DNA from 2 places in the Pseudoalteromonas sp. OANN1 genome. Region 2 is predicted to be linked to the other one. Evidence: riboswitches for the same ligand, from Rfam matches in the RefSeq annotation. Region 2 holds a riboswitch; the other holds the start of a gene.
The links. Region 2 has a riboswitch for lysine ahead of lysC (lysine-sensitive aspartokinase 3). Riboswitches for the same ligand answer to the same signal wherever they lie in the genome.
Positions count from the first base shown of each region.

Region 1 (7,804 bases), on a different contig from region 2:
TTTCACTGTAACGACCGTCAAAAAAGAGTTGCTGCCACTGTCTCACCATACCCAGCCTTTGGTTGTCTAATATTAATATTTTAACTGGCAGGTTATTACGGCGGATGGTTGCCAACTCTTGAATATTCATCATGATGGAGCCATCGCCAGATACCGTGATCACTGTGTTATCTGGACGTGCTATCTGTGCACCAATTGCAGCTGGTAAGCCAAATCCCATCGTGCCTGCACCGCCACTACTTAAGTGATTGCTTGGATGAGTGAATTTCATGTGCTGGGCCACCCACATTTGATGTTGGCCTACATCGCAGCACACTACCGCTGTATTGGGTAGCTTTTGGCTCAGTTGATTTAACAAATACGGTGCAAATACTTTTTCGCCAGGATAGTCATAACGCCACGCATGTTGACGTTGCAGTGCTTCGATGGTCTCTAGCCATTCGCTATTCGTAACCACACATTCAAGTTGCGGCAATGACTGTTTTAAATCTGCAATAAGCGAAGCGGCCGCGGGTTTACGTTTACCCACTTCTGCAGGGTCGATATCTAAATGGATCACCTTTGCCCCTGCAGCAAACTTTGCCAAATTCCCCGTTACACGGTCATCAAATCGCGCCCCGATACATACCAACAAGTCACATTGCTGAACCGCCAGATTCGCCGCTTGAGTACCGTGCATACCGAGCATTCCTAAGTCATAATCATAATCTGGGGTTACGCTGCCCAAAGCTTTTAGCGTCGATACGGCCGGCATATGGGTCTTTTCTAAAAATTGCATCAGCTGTGACTGCGCATCGGCGCTTTGCACACCGCCGCCAATGTAGGCAACAGGTCGTTTAGCATCACATAATAATTGATTGGCTTTTGCTACTTCAGTTTGCGAAACCCTCGGCTGTTCGTCTTGTGGCGCAGCAAAAGGATGAAAAGGTACTTTAGCTAGCTGGATATCTTTGGGAATATCGACCAACACCGGACCAGGTCGCCCAGACTGCGCTAAGTACATGGCTTCTTGTAATATTTCAGCCAAGTCTTCCGCTCGCTCAACCATGTAGCTGTGCTTAGTACATGACAAAGACATGCCCAGCACATCCACCTCTTGAAAGGCATCCGAACCGATAGCAGCGGTCGGCACTTGCCCAGTGATAGCCAATAGCGGAACTGAATCCATCATGGCATCAGCAAGTGCGGTGATAAGATTTGTCGCGCCGGGTCCAGAAGTGGCAAAACAAACCCCAAGCTTGCCAGTGCTACGAGCATACCCAACAGCAGCAAAACCAGCACCTTGCTCATGACGAGTCAAATAATGCTTAACTGGCGCGCCATACAAAGCGTCATAAATGGGCATGATGGCACCACCTGGATAACCAAATACGTGTTTAACGCCTTGCTCTTCTAGCACCTTGATAACAAGTTGTGCGCCGGTTGTTGAATTGCTCATGATCTGCTCTCAGTTGCCTTTTTATGCCCTAAAACGAAAACGCCCCCCGAACCTTTTGGTGCGGGGGGCGTTTATGCTGATACTTTTCTTACAGCACTAACCAGCCCCCGCGGTAATAATAATCACCACGTTGATAATCACGACTAGTAGAGTTGCTGTTAGTAACATTGCTTGAATTCCGTAAATTTAAACTTGGCAATCATTCAGTGTAAGCACTGTGCTGCCTCTTTTTCTATTAATACCGCGCCTTGCACACTGAAGTCAACACAAAAAACTATGCTATTTAAAATTAAAAACCTGAGTTTAACGCATAAAAAAACCAAAAAACCAAAAACTAAAGAATTAAAACAACCACACATTTTAAAATGCGAATTTTCTATTGGTTCAGTTTCGATATAACGAAAAATTTACTTTCTCGATTTCCCTATATGAAATTTTTTCTACCGCCTAAGCGCACTTCATTTTTTAGTGACATTCACATTTCGATATCGCAGACTGACCCTTTAAAACCAACAGGGATCATTACTATGGTTAAAGTATTTTCACCATTGTTATTTATTTATCTTTGCTTAAGCCTTTTCAGCAATCTCGCCAACGCAGAAGTTGGCCTGTGGAAAATAGAAAAGGACAACAAAACGTCGTACTTATTTGGTACCGTCCACGTCGGTGACGAACAAATGCATGGTTTACCTGCCAAGGTAAAAAGCGCCATTGCGAGCAGTGATAGAGTCATGGTTGAAGTGAACTTAGAGGCGCTCTCTCCATTTGCGATCCAACAGCGCTCCATGCCATTTATGCTGTTAAAAAACAACCAAACTCTAAAAGACCAACTCTCCGCAGAAGTCTATCAGAAGCTACAAGACTACTTTTCGAAAAAGCAAATAGATATCGCCTTATTTGAACGCTATGCGCCATGGGCCGTGATGGTAACTATGCTACAACTGGAATATCAAAAGCTTGGATTTACCGATACCAATGGCATCGATAAACAAGTAATAGCCTATGCAAACGAAAAGAAGATCCCAATTGGTGAATTTGAAACCTTAGAATATCAGCTTGAAATGTTCAGTCAGCTGAGTATTCATAGTGACGCTATGCTCAAGGAAACATTTGCACAGATGTCTGATTTGAATACCTACTTCTTGGATTTAGTTTCCGCATGGCGAAGCGGCGATTTAGAGAAGTTATCCCATTACTATCAGGTAAGTTTTTCGGATGATAAATATGGCAAATTAGCCGAGCAATTGATGATCATTGAACGCAATAATAACTGGGTGAAAATGCTTAAAAAGCAGCTCCCTAATGAATCAACGTTTATTGCCGTTGGTGCATTACATCTTGTTGAAAAATATGGCCTTGTTGAGCAACTTAAAAACAATGGTTATTCAGTCACCCGACTATAACACTCAGCGCTATCTTGCTAAGAGGTAAGCAGTTTACTTTGTAGGCGTGTTAAACAGATACTTCCATTAACACGCCCTAAAAAAATAAAAATCTTTTTAAACCTTTTCATTTTTATGTGCGACTTACCTTTCAAACACTCTCGTTGAAGGTAAAAAATAATGAAAAAGGTAGCGTTAGTTTTAGCATTAAGTGCAGCGGCAATGACTGCACAAGCAGAAGATTCAAAAACCATTACAGCATCATTCCCAAGCAATAGCCTAGCCGAGTTAGAAGTGGATATTGCCGTAGGTAAAATCGACCTACAAACTTACAACGGCGACACCATAGAGGTCGAAATTTTGGTTGAACCGAAAGAGTCAGACAGTTGGTTTGGTAAACCAGATGTGAGTGAGGCCACCCTAAACAGCAACACATCAGGGGATAAATTATCACTTGAGATCAATTCAGATGATTATGAACTATCTTGGCAAGTTAAGGTGCCTGTTAATTTGGCCTTAGATGTTGAGGTTGGTGTTGGCAAAATTGATATTCAAGATCTTAATAACTCTGCTGATTTAGAGGTAGGCGTAGGAAAAATTAAAATTGAGACTACCACCACCGATTTCAAAAAAGTGTCTTTAGATTCAGGTGTTGGTAAAACAGCAATGTCGGGTTTTGGCAATGTAGAAACTTCCGAAAAGAGTATGGTTGGCTCGACAACAGACTATCGTGGTCAAGGCCAGTATTCCATCGATGCAGAAGTCGGAGTTGGAAATATTCGTTTAAGACGAGACTAAGTCTCCACACTTATTCAGTAATAGCGCCACTTTGCTATGCAGCACATCCGGTTGCAACGGCTTATACAAATGAGCCGTTGCGCCAAGTGCGTAGACCTTATCCAGATCCTCCGCATTGGTATTTGCGGTCACGACCAAAATAGGCACAGCTGGATCTAGCTTTCTCAAACGCTCAGTGGCTTCAAAGCCATCCATCACAGGCATATTTAAATCCATTAGCACGATATCGAACTTACCCACCTCATATACTTCAAGGGCACCTTCACCATGTTCAACATGCGTTACTTGTTTGGCTACGGGCTGGAGCATTTTTTCAATCACGCGCGCATTTAGTAAGTTATCTTCCACTAGCAAAATGCGAGCTGACACCGGCTTCATTTTACGAGCCAATGTCTGTTGGTTGTCAATTTCAATGGGAACTCTCAAGGTTGCTCTTGTACCCGTTGGCTCCCTCTCAATAAAATCTAATCGTCCCCCAAGCGCTGAGGTGAGTAATTGGCAACGTTTAAGCCCTAACTGCGCCCCTTGAAAATGTTCGCTATGCACAGCTTCTCGTAGCTGCTGATAGTCGAACCCAGGCCCAGTATCTTCAACAACAAACTCTAAATATGGCGTATCTTCATCTACAACCAGATCCGCAAATACTTGAATGCTGCCACGCTCAGTAAATTTAATTGCATTATTGACCAATTCACTGATCAACCAACCAACACGCTTACAATCACAATAACAGGTCACATCTAACTCATTGCTCAATGCCAAATTAAAAGCGAGAGATTTCTTGTGTGCGGTTAGTTGAAAGGCAATACAGGCTGATTTTATTACTTCTCGCAACGCGACTTGATGACGCTCAATTACCACTTCTTGCTCGGAAAGGTTATTAAAATCTTGAACCGAATAAAGTAATACATCCAATTGATTTGCCGCGCTTTTCACATGCTGTAAGTGTTGGATTTCTTTGTTACTCAGATATTCATCTAAATACCCATGAATAGCCTGCAATGGCGTTCTTAGCTCGTGACTAACGCGTGCTAAAAATCGTGATTTTGAGTGTAGTGCATCGTCGGCAAGCTTTCTTGCCGCCTCTAATTTATCAAGTGTCTCAGCAATTTCTTGTGCCATTGGACGAAATACAAATTTCGCTTCTATAAACAGCAGCAACAGTCCGAGCAGCCAAATTAACAATTCAATTTTCCTCACCATCTCTGTCTTACTTCGCGCTTGCTGCTCGAATAGTGAAACGGCCTCATTCAGTTTTGGGAGTATATGCTGAGATGCAGTAAAGATTTGTTCCACCAGTTGAGGAGTGGATAGCTGTAACTGAGACCTTGATAAAGTGATAAAAGTATTACTTTGCAAATCCAATTGCACTGGCTCTTGGTAGTAAAGCGCTGCAAGCGCCTCATTCAAATAAATAGCCTCTCCTCCCTCTGTTTTAGTTAAAAACTCATGATTACTTTCAAATTTATCAATGGTTTGACGCAGCACCTCACTGTCTATTTTATCCTCTTGTGCACTGAAAAGTGCGATACGTTGGGACAGCATCCGCTGCATACCCGCAATATTAATTACGTGTGCGTCTTGGCTCTGCTGATACAGTAAATACTGCATAACCCCCATCGCCATCGACAGCAATATAGCCATAGCTAGTAATGCCCCGATATAACGATTTTTAACTTTATTTATTAACGACATTTTTTTGTTTTTCATCTCATCGCATTGTCTCAGCTGCAATGCTAAGTGTAGTTAACAATCGTAATATTTACAGTCTGATGCTTGACACCTAGACGGCCAAAATGTTTCAATGCGCGCTCACCCTATTTAGATAGTTTGATGCTACGGCGTCAAACTGAGGGCTGGAAGAGGTGCGTTATTCAGGTAACTAAGTGAAGGAGAGCAAACTCCGTTGCAGCTTAGTGAGGGGAATATACGCCGAGAAATTGAGTTATTGTTTGCTAATACTCATTTCGGGCGACTGGGCTGAATCCCAGCGACTGTCACCAACATACTTGGTGGAGAGCTTCTGGTCTTAGAAAAATAAGGCCATTGGCTGCCTTATCCTTTTTAAGTCCATTGCTCTTCGAATTTTAACAGTTCGAAGTTTGGACACCCTCCTAACTCCGAACATGATTTAAGTTCGGTAGAGATGAAATCACAATTCAATTTATCTGACTATCCGTTGTGGACTGCTTTAGTAACGCCTTTTGATGCTGAAAATCAGGTTGATTTTGGCGCATTAACGACGCTTGTACGCGATCAAGAGCAAGCTCGTAACGGTATTCTTTTACTAGGCAGTACCGGCGAAGGCCTTGCGCTTACCCAACAAGAGCAGCAACAAATCGTTGAGTTTGTTTGCCAGCTCGCCCCAAGCGTACCACTCATGGTTGCCGTTGGCGGCAGTAATCTTGAGCAGCAAACACAATGGGTGCGCTTTTGTAATACGCAGCCCATTGATGCACTCTTACTTGGCTCACCAATCTACGCAAAGCCCGGCAAAGTTGGTCTGACGCATTGGTTTAGCACACTACTCGATGAGAGCCACAACCCTTGCATGCTCTACAATGTACCTGGTCGCAGTGCCGTTGCTATCGCCCCTGACCTACTCGGCGAACTAGCTTGCCACCCTAATCTGTGGGCACTAAAAGAAGCCAGTGGTGATATTGCCACCTTTGAAGCATTTCGTCAGGCAGCACCTGATGTCGCCATCTATAGCGGCGACGATGGCTTAATGCCCTACTTTGCACAAGCAGGTGCAACGGGGCTAGTGTCTGTTGCGGCAAATGCATGGCCACAGCAAACCGCAGAATTTGTAAGGCGCTCGTTAAGCGGCACCTCTCCTAATTTATTTACCACTTGGTCAGAAGCTGCAAATAGCTTATTTGCAGTGGCAAATCCCATACCAGTCAAAGTGTTAATGCACTTGCAAGGGAAGCTCACAAGTCCAAACTTGCGCCCGCCACTGACACATTTGGAACTCACCCATACCGATGCGATCACTCGCGCGAACGAAACGATTTTATCTTGGAATTAAGGCAGTAAACATGAGCTGGTTAACCCTACTAAACGATTTAGAAAATGGCACAGTACGTGCTGCAACACAGGATGAGCAAGGCCATTGGCATGCTAATGTAGAAGTAAAACAAGGGATCCTTGAAGCATTTAGAAATGGCGTAAATACGGAATTCCCGGGTGGATTTGTTGATAAAGACAACTTAGCACCACGCGGATTTGCTGCCCAAGATGGCGTTCGTATGGTTCCTGGCGGAAGCAGTGTGAGACGTGGCGCTTACGTCGCAGCGGGCACAATCATTATGCCACCGGCTTATGTCAACATTGGTGCCTATATTGATTCAGGTACTATGGTAGATAGTCATGCGTTGGTTGGTTCTTGCGCGCAAATTGGTAAAAATGTCCACCTTAGCGCAGCAGTACAAGTGGGCGGTGTATTAGAGCCGGTTGGAGCCAGTCCTGTTGTTGTTGAAGACGATGCCTTTATTGGTGCAGGCTGTGTATTGGTTGAAGGGGTTGTTGTTAAACGCGGTGCCGTATTAGCACCGGGTGTGCGCCTTTCAGCAAGTATTCCTGTCTATGACTGCGTGAACGAGCGCTTGCTTGACAAAGGTGAAGCCATCCCTGAAAACGCGATAGTGATCCCAGGCTCTCGTCCAGCCTCAAGTGAGTGGGCGCGCGAGCAAGGACTAAGTATGTCATGCGCACTTATCGTAAAATACCGTGATGAACAAAGTGATGCATCACTGGCGCTGGAAGAGGTTCTACGCTAATGACTTGGTTGAGCACGTCACAGCGAATTGCAGCTGAGGCATTGATCCAGCAACAAGATACGCCATTCTTTTGCTACGATTTAGATAAGCTAAGTGCGCATGTTAAGCCCTTAGTTGATCAGCAAATCGTTAAGCTTTGGTATGCCGTAAAAGCGAATCCGTTATCACATATCATTAAAACCCTAGATAACGCAGGGTTTAACTTTGATGTGGCATCTAGCGGCGAGCTTGATCAGGTGTTATCTCAAGGGATCGCACCTGAACGCGTGCTCAACACAGGTCCTGCCAAATCGCTAAAGCAGATCCGTCATTTTGCCACACAAGGCGTACGTATTTTCGTGGCTGAAAGTCACAATCAAGTACGCTGGTTAAATCAAGTGGCCGAAGAGTTTGAGCTTCAATTT
Region 1 covers NZ_JAMXSE010000018.1:35,379-43,182, reverse strand. The annotation lists gene ilvG (acetolactate synthase 2 catalytic subunit) at 1-1,438, opposite strand, end outside; gene NH462_RS15050 (TraB/GumN family protein) at 1,966-2,841, shown strand; gene NH462_RS15045 (hypothetical protein) at 3,001-3,618, shown strand; gene NH462_RS15040 (response regulator) at 3,604-5,328, opposite strand; lysine riboswitch at 5,471-5,649, shown strand; gene dapA (4-hydroxy-tetrahydrodipicolinate synthase) at 5,765-6,649, shown strand; gene NH462_RS15030 (2,3,4,5-tetrahydropyridine-2,6-dicarboxylate N-succinyltransferase) at 6,660-7,400, shown strand; gene NH462_RS15025 (PLP-dependent decarboxylase) at 7,400-7,804, shown strand, end outside.
Region 1: linked by a shared signal. The riboswitch ahead of dapA (4-hydroxy-tetrahydrodipicolinate synthase) and the one ahead of lysC (lysine-sensitive aspartokinase 3) in region 2 are both predicted to bind lysine.

Region 2 (7,804 bases):
GATGATCAAATCAGGATCGCTAATTTTTGAAAAGTCTGGAACTAAATACGTTCTAAACCCCTCTGCTGCGCCGTCTAACGTCGCCATATAGCCAATAAGGCAAAGCAGTAATACCAGTAACAACGGCATAAGTCTGCGCGACCAAGCTTCTATACCTGATTTTACGCCTTTGAGAATAATGCTCGCAGTCAAAATTAGCATCAGTGGCGTAAAGATAAAGTTTCTCAGCATCGAGTCACCGCTAAGAAACTGGTGTGCGGTATCTAATTCAGCCATTTGCGCAAGAGGAGCAAGTGCATGAGACAGCATCCATCCAGCCACAATGGAGTAAAAGCTGAGCATCACGATAGCACCAGCAAGGCCGATATACCCCGCCGCGGCTCCTATTTTCGGATTACCTTCACGCCAAGCAGTCTTAAGTGCTTTAACTGGGTTTGCTTGTGCCTGATGGCCTAAGTACAATTCTGTGTAAAGTGCAGGTAATGCGAGTAAGAAAATTACCGCAAAATAAACCAGTAAAAATGCACCGCCACCGTGGTTTGCGGCTTGTGTGGGAAATCCCCAAATGTTACCAAGTCCAACAGCCGCACCAGCTGCTGCTAACACAAAGCCAAGTCGGCTTTGAAATCCATCGCGCGTATGAGCCATGTCTGTAATCAATCATTATTTTTGTAGACGGCCGATTATACGTACTTCCGCTGAAAATGCGAGAGGTTCTAGCCGTGCCTCAGAAACTCGAGTTGGGCGTCTCTAGAAAGTCCATTTCTTCTTCTGTTGAATCGCGATTGAGTATTTCATTTCGATGGGGATATCGGCCAAATCTATCGATAATTTTTTTATGCGCGACTTCAAAATCATAATTAGGCAGGTCGCGAAAATAATGGTCTGCTGCACGATGGATGATGCGACTTTCGCTATGCATCATAGGTAGGTATAAAAACATCAATTCAGTATCGTTGAGCTGGCGGTGATAGCCCTTTTCGATGGCGTGTTGGGTGAGGCTTAGCGCCAAAGGATCACTGGCAAACGCCTCTGGAGTGTCTCTGAATATATTGCGTGAAAACTGATCTAAGATAATGATTTCGCACAGCGCGCCAAGTGGTGTTGCTCTCCAGCTCGAAAGCTCACCTTGGTGCGCCATTTGGTGCAAGATACCGAAGCGATTTTTTATTATGCGATCAAAGTCCGCAGACTTCTTCCACCAATCTGATTCAGTGCATTCAACAAACCAGAATTCGTAGACGTCTTTATAATTCATGATGGCACTCCTAGGGAAAAACAAACTTGATGGTCAGCAGACCCTAACCGTTATAAACAAAGTGCCACCCATCACTCAATAATGCAACTTTTTTATTAGTTCCGAATGGGCAATAAATTCACTTATGCAACCTCTAGTAATTTAGCATGAATTGACTGCACGACCTGATCTGACTCCTGCTGCTCAACTAAAAAGCACAGATTGTGCTTGCTCGCACCATGGCAAATTAGTCGAATATTAAACTCTGACAACACATCCATCAGGTTAAGTTGGCACTTCTTCAACTGGATCTCAGAACCTATCATGGCCACCAAAGTAAGATTATTTTCAACGGTCACATGACAAAACTCGCCAAGTTCATCCAAACAAGCTTGTTCTAACTCTGGTCGAGAAGCATTCGGCGCGTTATCTAGCGTAAGCGCGACACTAATTTCCGAAGTCGTTACCAAGTCAACCGATATATTGTAATTACTTAAAATGGTGAAGATACGAGCCAAAAAGCCGCTAGCAAGGAGCATTTCAGGGCTCTTTAGCGTCAATAGTATTTGGTTTTTGCGTTGTGTCACTGCACGAATGCCTGCTTGCGCCGTTTTCTCTTTTTCAATCCAAGTGCCACCCGCTTGCGGATCACGACTTGAACCAACAAATACTGAAATACCTTTACGACTCGCTGGCAATATAGTTGCGGGATGTAGCACCTTAGCACCAAATGTCGCCATTTCTGCCGCTTCATCAAAACTCAAACGAGGAATTGGTCTAGCCTTTACACACAAACGCGGATCGGTACTGAAAATACCAACGACATCGGTCCAAATATGCACACTTGACGCGTCAATTGCCTCAGCTAACAATGCAGCACTATAGTCAGAACCACCACGACCAAGCGTAGTCGTCTGGCCGTATTGGTCACTACCAATAAACCCTTGTGTCACCTGTACTGTGTCGCCAAGTAGCGCGACCAAATTAGTTTGCGCAGCTTCAAGCGTAGCTGCGACATTTGGATTCGCTTTACCAAATTGATTATCTGTTTTAAGCACTTTACGTACATCAAAGCGCGACGCCTGAACCTGGTTATTACGTAATATTTGGGTAAACAAATAAGAAGAAAAACGTTCGCCAAAGCTCAGCATTTCATCGCATTGCTGTCTGCTAAGTGCAGGTAAACTCGCAAGGCTTTCAAATTCACTGAACGTTTGCTTGTAACCCTCAGCAAGATCAGCATCCAAAGACACTTGGTCGATAATCGCTTGCTGTATGTTTTCAACCGCTGCAACAACTGCTTTGCGCCCGGCTTCATCTTCCTTTTGTTGGGTTAGCGTTACAAGGTGATTGGTTACGCCAGCACATGCACTAACAACGACCACTCGAACATTTGGGTTGTCACGAACAATGTGAGCACAACGAGACATAGCTTCAAAGTCAGCGACACTGGTACCGCCAAATTTGGCTACAACATACTGCGAATTCATTTTCTCTCCTCTCGACTGTTGGCACAGTCAAATTTTATAAGGAGAACTCGGCATGGGATTTCTAGAAAGACGAACGCTTGAAATGACCTTTGCCAGAAGCTCTCCACCAATACGGTGACAGTTCCGAGGATTCAGCCTCGTAAACCGAAGAATCGTTGCGACGAGCAACTTTTCTCCTCGGCGAATACTTCCCTCACTAGTGATCATTGGTCTCGTCACCTCACACTAACTACCTAAGCATCGCGCCTCTTCTGTTTATTTTGCCTTTGTTAATCTGAATAAAAGCAAAATAAAAGCCCGCAATAAATGCGGGCGATGTAAGAAAATTATCTTTTAGCCGTCTAGGTGTCAAGTTATTTATGAAAAACTTATCCCAAAGCGGTAAAAAATTAAATCCATTGATCTTAAATAAGCTGACCCGCGAAATACGCGCCACTATATCCAATGGTATATGCGATAAGCAGGTAGATACTCATTTTAAGATAGCTTGAGAAGGTTAAAGCTTTAACCTTACTCATTGCAATGATCCCCGCTGCAGAGCCAATAATGAGCATAGAGCCACCAACGCCAGTCGCATAAGTAAAGGTTAGCCATTGCGCTGGAGTCATCGTAATGTCTGCTTTTAATAGCGCAGCCGTCAAAGGCACGTTATCTACCGCCGCACTCATTAAACCGACCAAGTAGTTTGCGTATTCCGGCGCAAGATGCAGATATAAATCGGTAAACTTAGACAATACACCGACTTCTTTCAACGCACCAACTAATAACAGCACACCCACAAAGAACAATAAAGTGTCGTATTCAATTTCACGGATATAGTCGATGATTTTCTTATTTACGTCCTTCTTGCGCATCAAGAATTGCGCCATTAAGAACATCAAAGACAAGCCAAATAAGAAGGTTAACATCGGCGGTACATGGTATTGCACGCTTAAGAATAACGTGGCAAAAATGGTTGATAAGAAGATGAGCGCAATGGTGATATCGGTCTTTTCAATTCTGCGTAATTCAGCCTTTTCAAAGGTGATCTTATCATTCATGCCGATTGACAGCATCGCAGCTAAGATAAATACGCTAAAAATAGAGGGAGCGATTAGTAAAAGCAGATCAGGGATAGTCACTTTATCGGCTAGAAATATCATCAAGGTGGTTACATCACCGGTGATCAATGATACCCCACCGGAGTTAACACTAAAGATGATTAACGTCGCATATCTAATTAGCTTTTTCGGGTCTAATTTCAAAGACATGACTACAGCTAATGAAATAAGCGTCGCGGTGATGTTATCCGATATTGACGAAAATACGAATGCAAACGCACCGACCAAAAACATTAGCTTGCGTTCGCTAATATGGGTTGGCATGATCCGGTGAACAATATTTTGGATAAACCCTTTTGAGTTCAAGTAGGCAACAAATGTCATTGCAGCCATTAAGAACAGCCAAAGTGTCGCGATTTCCAAAATGTTATGGTCTAGCTCAATTTGTACAATTTCTGGGCTTTGACCATGAATTGGAGAGATAAAGGCGATAATCCAACATAAAGTACCAAAAAAAAGCGTTGTTTTGGCCTTGTTTACGTGAATAATATCTTCTATAACGATGAGTATAAAAGCGATGGCGATCAGGGTTAGAATAATGGGCGTGACCATAATGCGTAAACAACCTGTAATTAAATGTAACAAGGGGTGGGTTCGTTTTCGCGGCGGATTCTAGCACCATCACAGTCCCCATGCTACGTACGATAAACATTTTGTGACAAATTGATGAAGTAGTGATGTAACTTAACTACTACACACTGGAAAGTTATGATCCCAGCAAAAAAATTATTAAATACGATAAATGAACACTGGAGCGTACTCGAGCTACTTTTTAAACGATTTAAGCTCGCAGATTTCAGTCTAAAAGATGTACAAAACATCCTAAAACAGAAAAACCCTAGCTGGTCGAGTGAACGAATTTATAAAGAAACCAATCGATTACTCCAACAAGAAATTATTATCCCTTTAGCTAAATCTTCACAGTTAGAAATCAACCGTGCAATCGCTGACTTCGCCAGCTTTCTTTTACAAGAAGAGAGCCTTGGTTTAGCAGAAGAGATCACTGTGCTGGTAAAAGACTTAGAAAGATTAGGTAATCGCATCGCACAAGCTGGTGAAGAGGCTGACTACTCTGAGCTACGCCGTTTTAGCCGCATTATGGACGAACGCGTTCGTAAAATTGTTAAGCTGTTCGAACATAACGAAAGCGCTATCATGAACTTGGTTGAACAAGCCAAATCTGACACCTCAACGCTTTCTCTTGGCATGAGATATAAAGCCGTATTGGAAGCTTTTGACGAATATATCGAACCGATGCTGGAAATGGTCGATATTCATGGCCCTTTCCAACGCTGCTTTGATCAAATAGAGCTTCAGGTCAGTGAGCAAATTGACGAGATTGAACAATTAGGCCGTGGCGCTGCAGACAAACGTATGCTGGAGCAGCTCAGAACACGTATTTTAGATATGCACCTCATTGGTAGAGAAAGTTTAAGCCGCAGTGCCGATCTCCTAATGCCGTTAAGAGAAGAGCTACGCCGCAATACACTCATTACACGCCAAGCCTCCAAAGTCCTTGGACAAATTAGAAAGCGCGGCGTTGACCGCTTACTCTCACCAGTTCAACCAGAATTTGTGTCAGACATTCAACGTTTTAACCTCGGACAAAAGCGTCACATGGTCGCTTATATGGCAAGTCTCGTTGAGTTTGAGCATGAAGAATATCAGCTGCCCGATCACGATGATGTGCCAGCTTATCAAAGTCCTAACATTCCAGATTACAACTCGGTAAAAACGAGATTTCAACAAACCGGTAAAAAGCGCCAGGCACTATTGGGCTTTTTAAGCGATAGCTACCCTGATCTTGAAGCAGACGAAATGCTGTTTCTTTATCAAAAGCTGATCAACGAATCTGACTTGGCACTTAGCCAAGAACAACAAAAGAGCAAGATCACTATCGCATCGCATACCTTCTCTTTATATCCATTTAGTGCCAAAGCAAAACAAGATTAGCATTATGACGACAATTAACTTAGACATGCTCAATGAACTCCAAGCCATTAATAAAAAACTGGTGAGCGGGTATCATATCAGTGAGCAAGACACTACCCTTTGGCAAGAATTAGATCAGCAAATTGATAGCTATCAAGCGCTATTTTCAGCCTTAGGCCATGATTTACAGCACGATGCCCGTGGCTTTTATTATTTGGCAAGCGATGAAAGCACGCCAAATATGGGGAAAATTTCCCGTGCGATTGCCCTAACCATTTATATTTTGATTGAACACTATGCCAACCAAGGTAAAGATCCGCTTCGCGTACTATTTGATGAAAGCTGCGATCTAGAGCTAATGCAAACCATAGTGCAGCTCAATAAGCATCTTTTTGACCAGCTAGAGATTTTTTCTGGCTCAGATCTCAGAAAAGACGTGTTTTTACGTATGGTGAGACTGGGTCTAGCCCGTGAGGTTGAGCAAGGCTTTATGCTACTTGCACCGATTTATCGCTACATTGACGCGCTAATGGAAGTAAACGAAGAACAATATGATATTGAGGACGAGCTATGAGCGAGCAGTTGTACGGCTTAAGTAAACTAGCATTATTAAACACCGCCGGATACGCTAAGTGTGTCATTCCTCTGGATAAAAGCGCGTCTATCTGCGCTCCAAATAACACTGGTAAAAGCTCGGTGATCAATGCGCTGCAATTTCCACTTATCAACGATTTAAGACTGACTGAATGGGATGGTCACGATTTAGAAGAAACGCGTAAGTTTTACTTCTCTTCTGATCAATCCTATATTTTGCTGGAAGCCAACCTCCCCCACGGCGATGTGGTCATTGGCGTTGCGGGGCTGGGTAAAATCGCCGGTTACGCGCACCAGTTTTTTTGCTATCAAGGCAAACTGAATCTTGATGATTACACCCAAGGTAAAAGTATCATCAAGTACACTAAGCTCTTTAATCACTTACAGGAAAAACAACTTAAGCCTGTAGAGCTAAAAGCACAAGAACTTAATGCCCTACTCACAGGTGGCGCCACACCATTTGATGGTGATATCAACCTGAAGATGATCCCACTGAATAATGTCCAAGATGCGCCTGTATACAAAGAAATATTCCGTCGTATTCTGAATCTGCATAAACTCGGCGCGCAAGACGTAAAACGCTTTATGCTCAAGGTGTTCGAACGCCATATGTCGAACTCGAAAGTCGACTTTTATGAAGTCTGGCGTCGCGCTTTTGATAAGGTCAACCGTGCGCGCCGTGAGCTGAATGCGCTGGAGTCGATGCAAGAGCCAATTTCAGCCCTTGAGAAAATGCTTGGAAATGAGGCGGTATTAAAAGGTAAATTAGCGGCTTACGCCCCGAAACTCGATTTAGCTTTGGTTGAATATGATAACTATCACAACGAGCAAATTGCAGAGCTGGCAACACAGCTAGAAGACATAGAAGCCGAAAAGCGCGAATTTGAGTCTAAGCAGCAGCTGTACGTCCAACAGTCTCGTGATATCGAGCGTAAGCAAACCCAAATCGAGCAATGGTTTACCGACTTCCACGCGTTAAAACGTGAATTTGAACTAACTAATCATGCAACGCTTAAAACCAATTTAACACTGTTAAAAAAGGAATATGAGCAGCTTTCCTTCTCTATTAATAGTGCACAGGGGCAAAGTCTCCATACCCTTGATTTTCGCATCAACGAAACACAAAAGCAGATTAAGAGTTTAAAACTGCAACTCAAGAACCTTGAGTTCAACCTGTTTACTCGTATGCGTGAAGATCTTTCTTTAAAAGAAGTGGAAGAGATCTCGCGGATCTTGAATCCAGATTTGTTATCGTTTTCAACCACCTCTCAAGGTGAAATTGATATCACTGACGAAGATGCCTTTGGCGCATTTTTGGAGTCGCTGTCTAAGTCAGTTCAAGGTGGTGAGCTTAAGGTGCCTGGCGCTACCGTTAAGTTGAAAAAACTAAGTCCCGTGCAAATGCAAAGTGGTGAGAACAAAGCCCAACTGCAAGCACAGCTGGAGTCATT
Region 2 covers NZ_JAMXSE010000004.1:71,504-79,307, reverse strand. The annotation lists gene NH462_RS05115 (sodium-dependent transporter) at 1-648, opposite strand, end outside; gene NH462_RS05110 (DUF924 family protein) at 728-1,258, opposite strand; gene lysC (lysine-sensitive aspartokinase 3) at 1,381-2,727, opposite strand; lysine riboswitch at 2,816-2,986, opposite strand; gene nhaD (sodium:proton antiporter NhaD) at 3,132-4,379, opposite strand; gene NH462_RS05095 (hypothetical protein) at 4,536-5,780, shown strand; gene NH462_RS05090 (hypothetical protein) at 5,785-6,333, shown strand; gene NH462_RS05085 (ATPase) at 6,330-7,804, shown strand, end outside.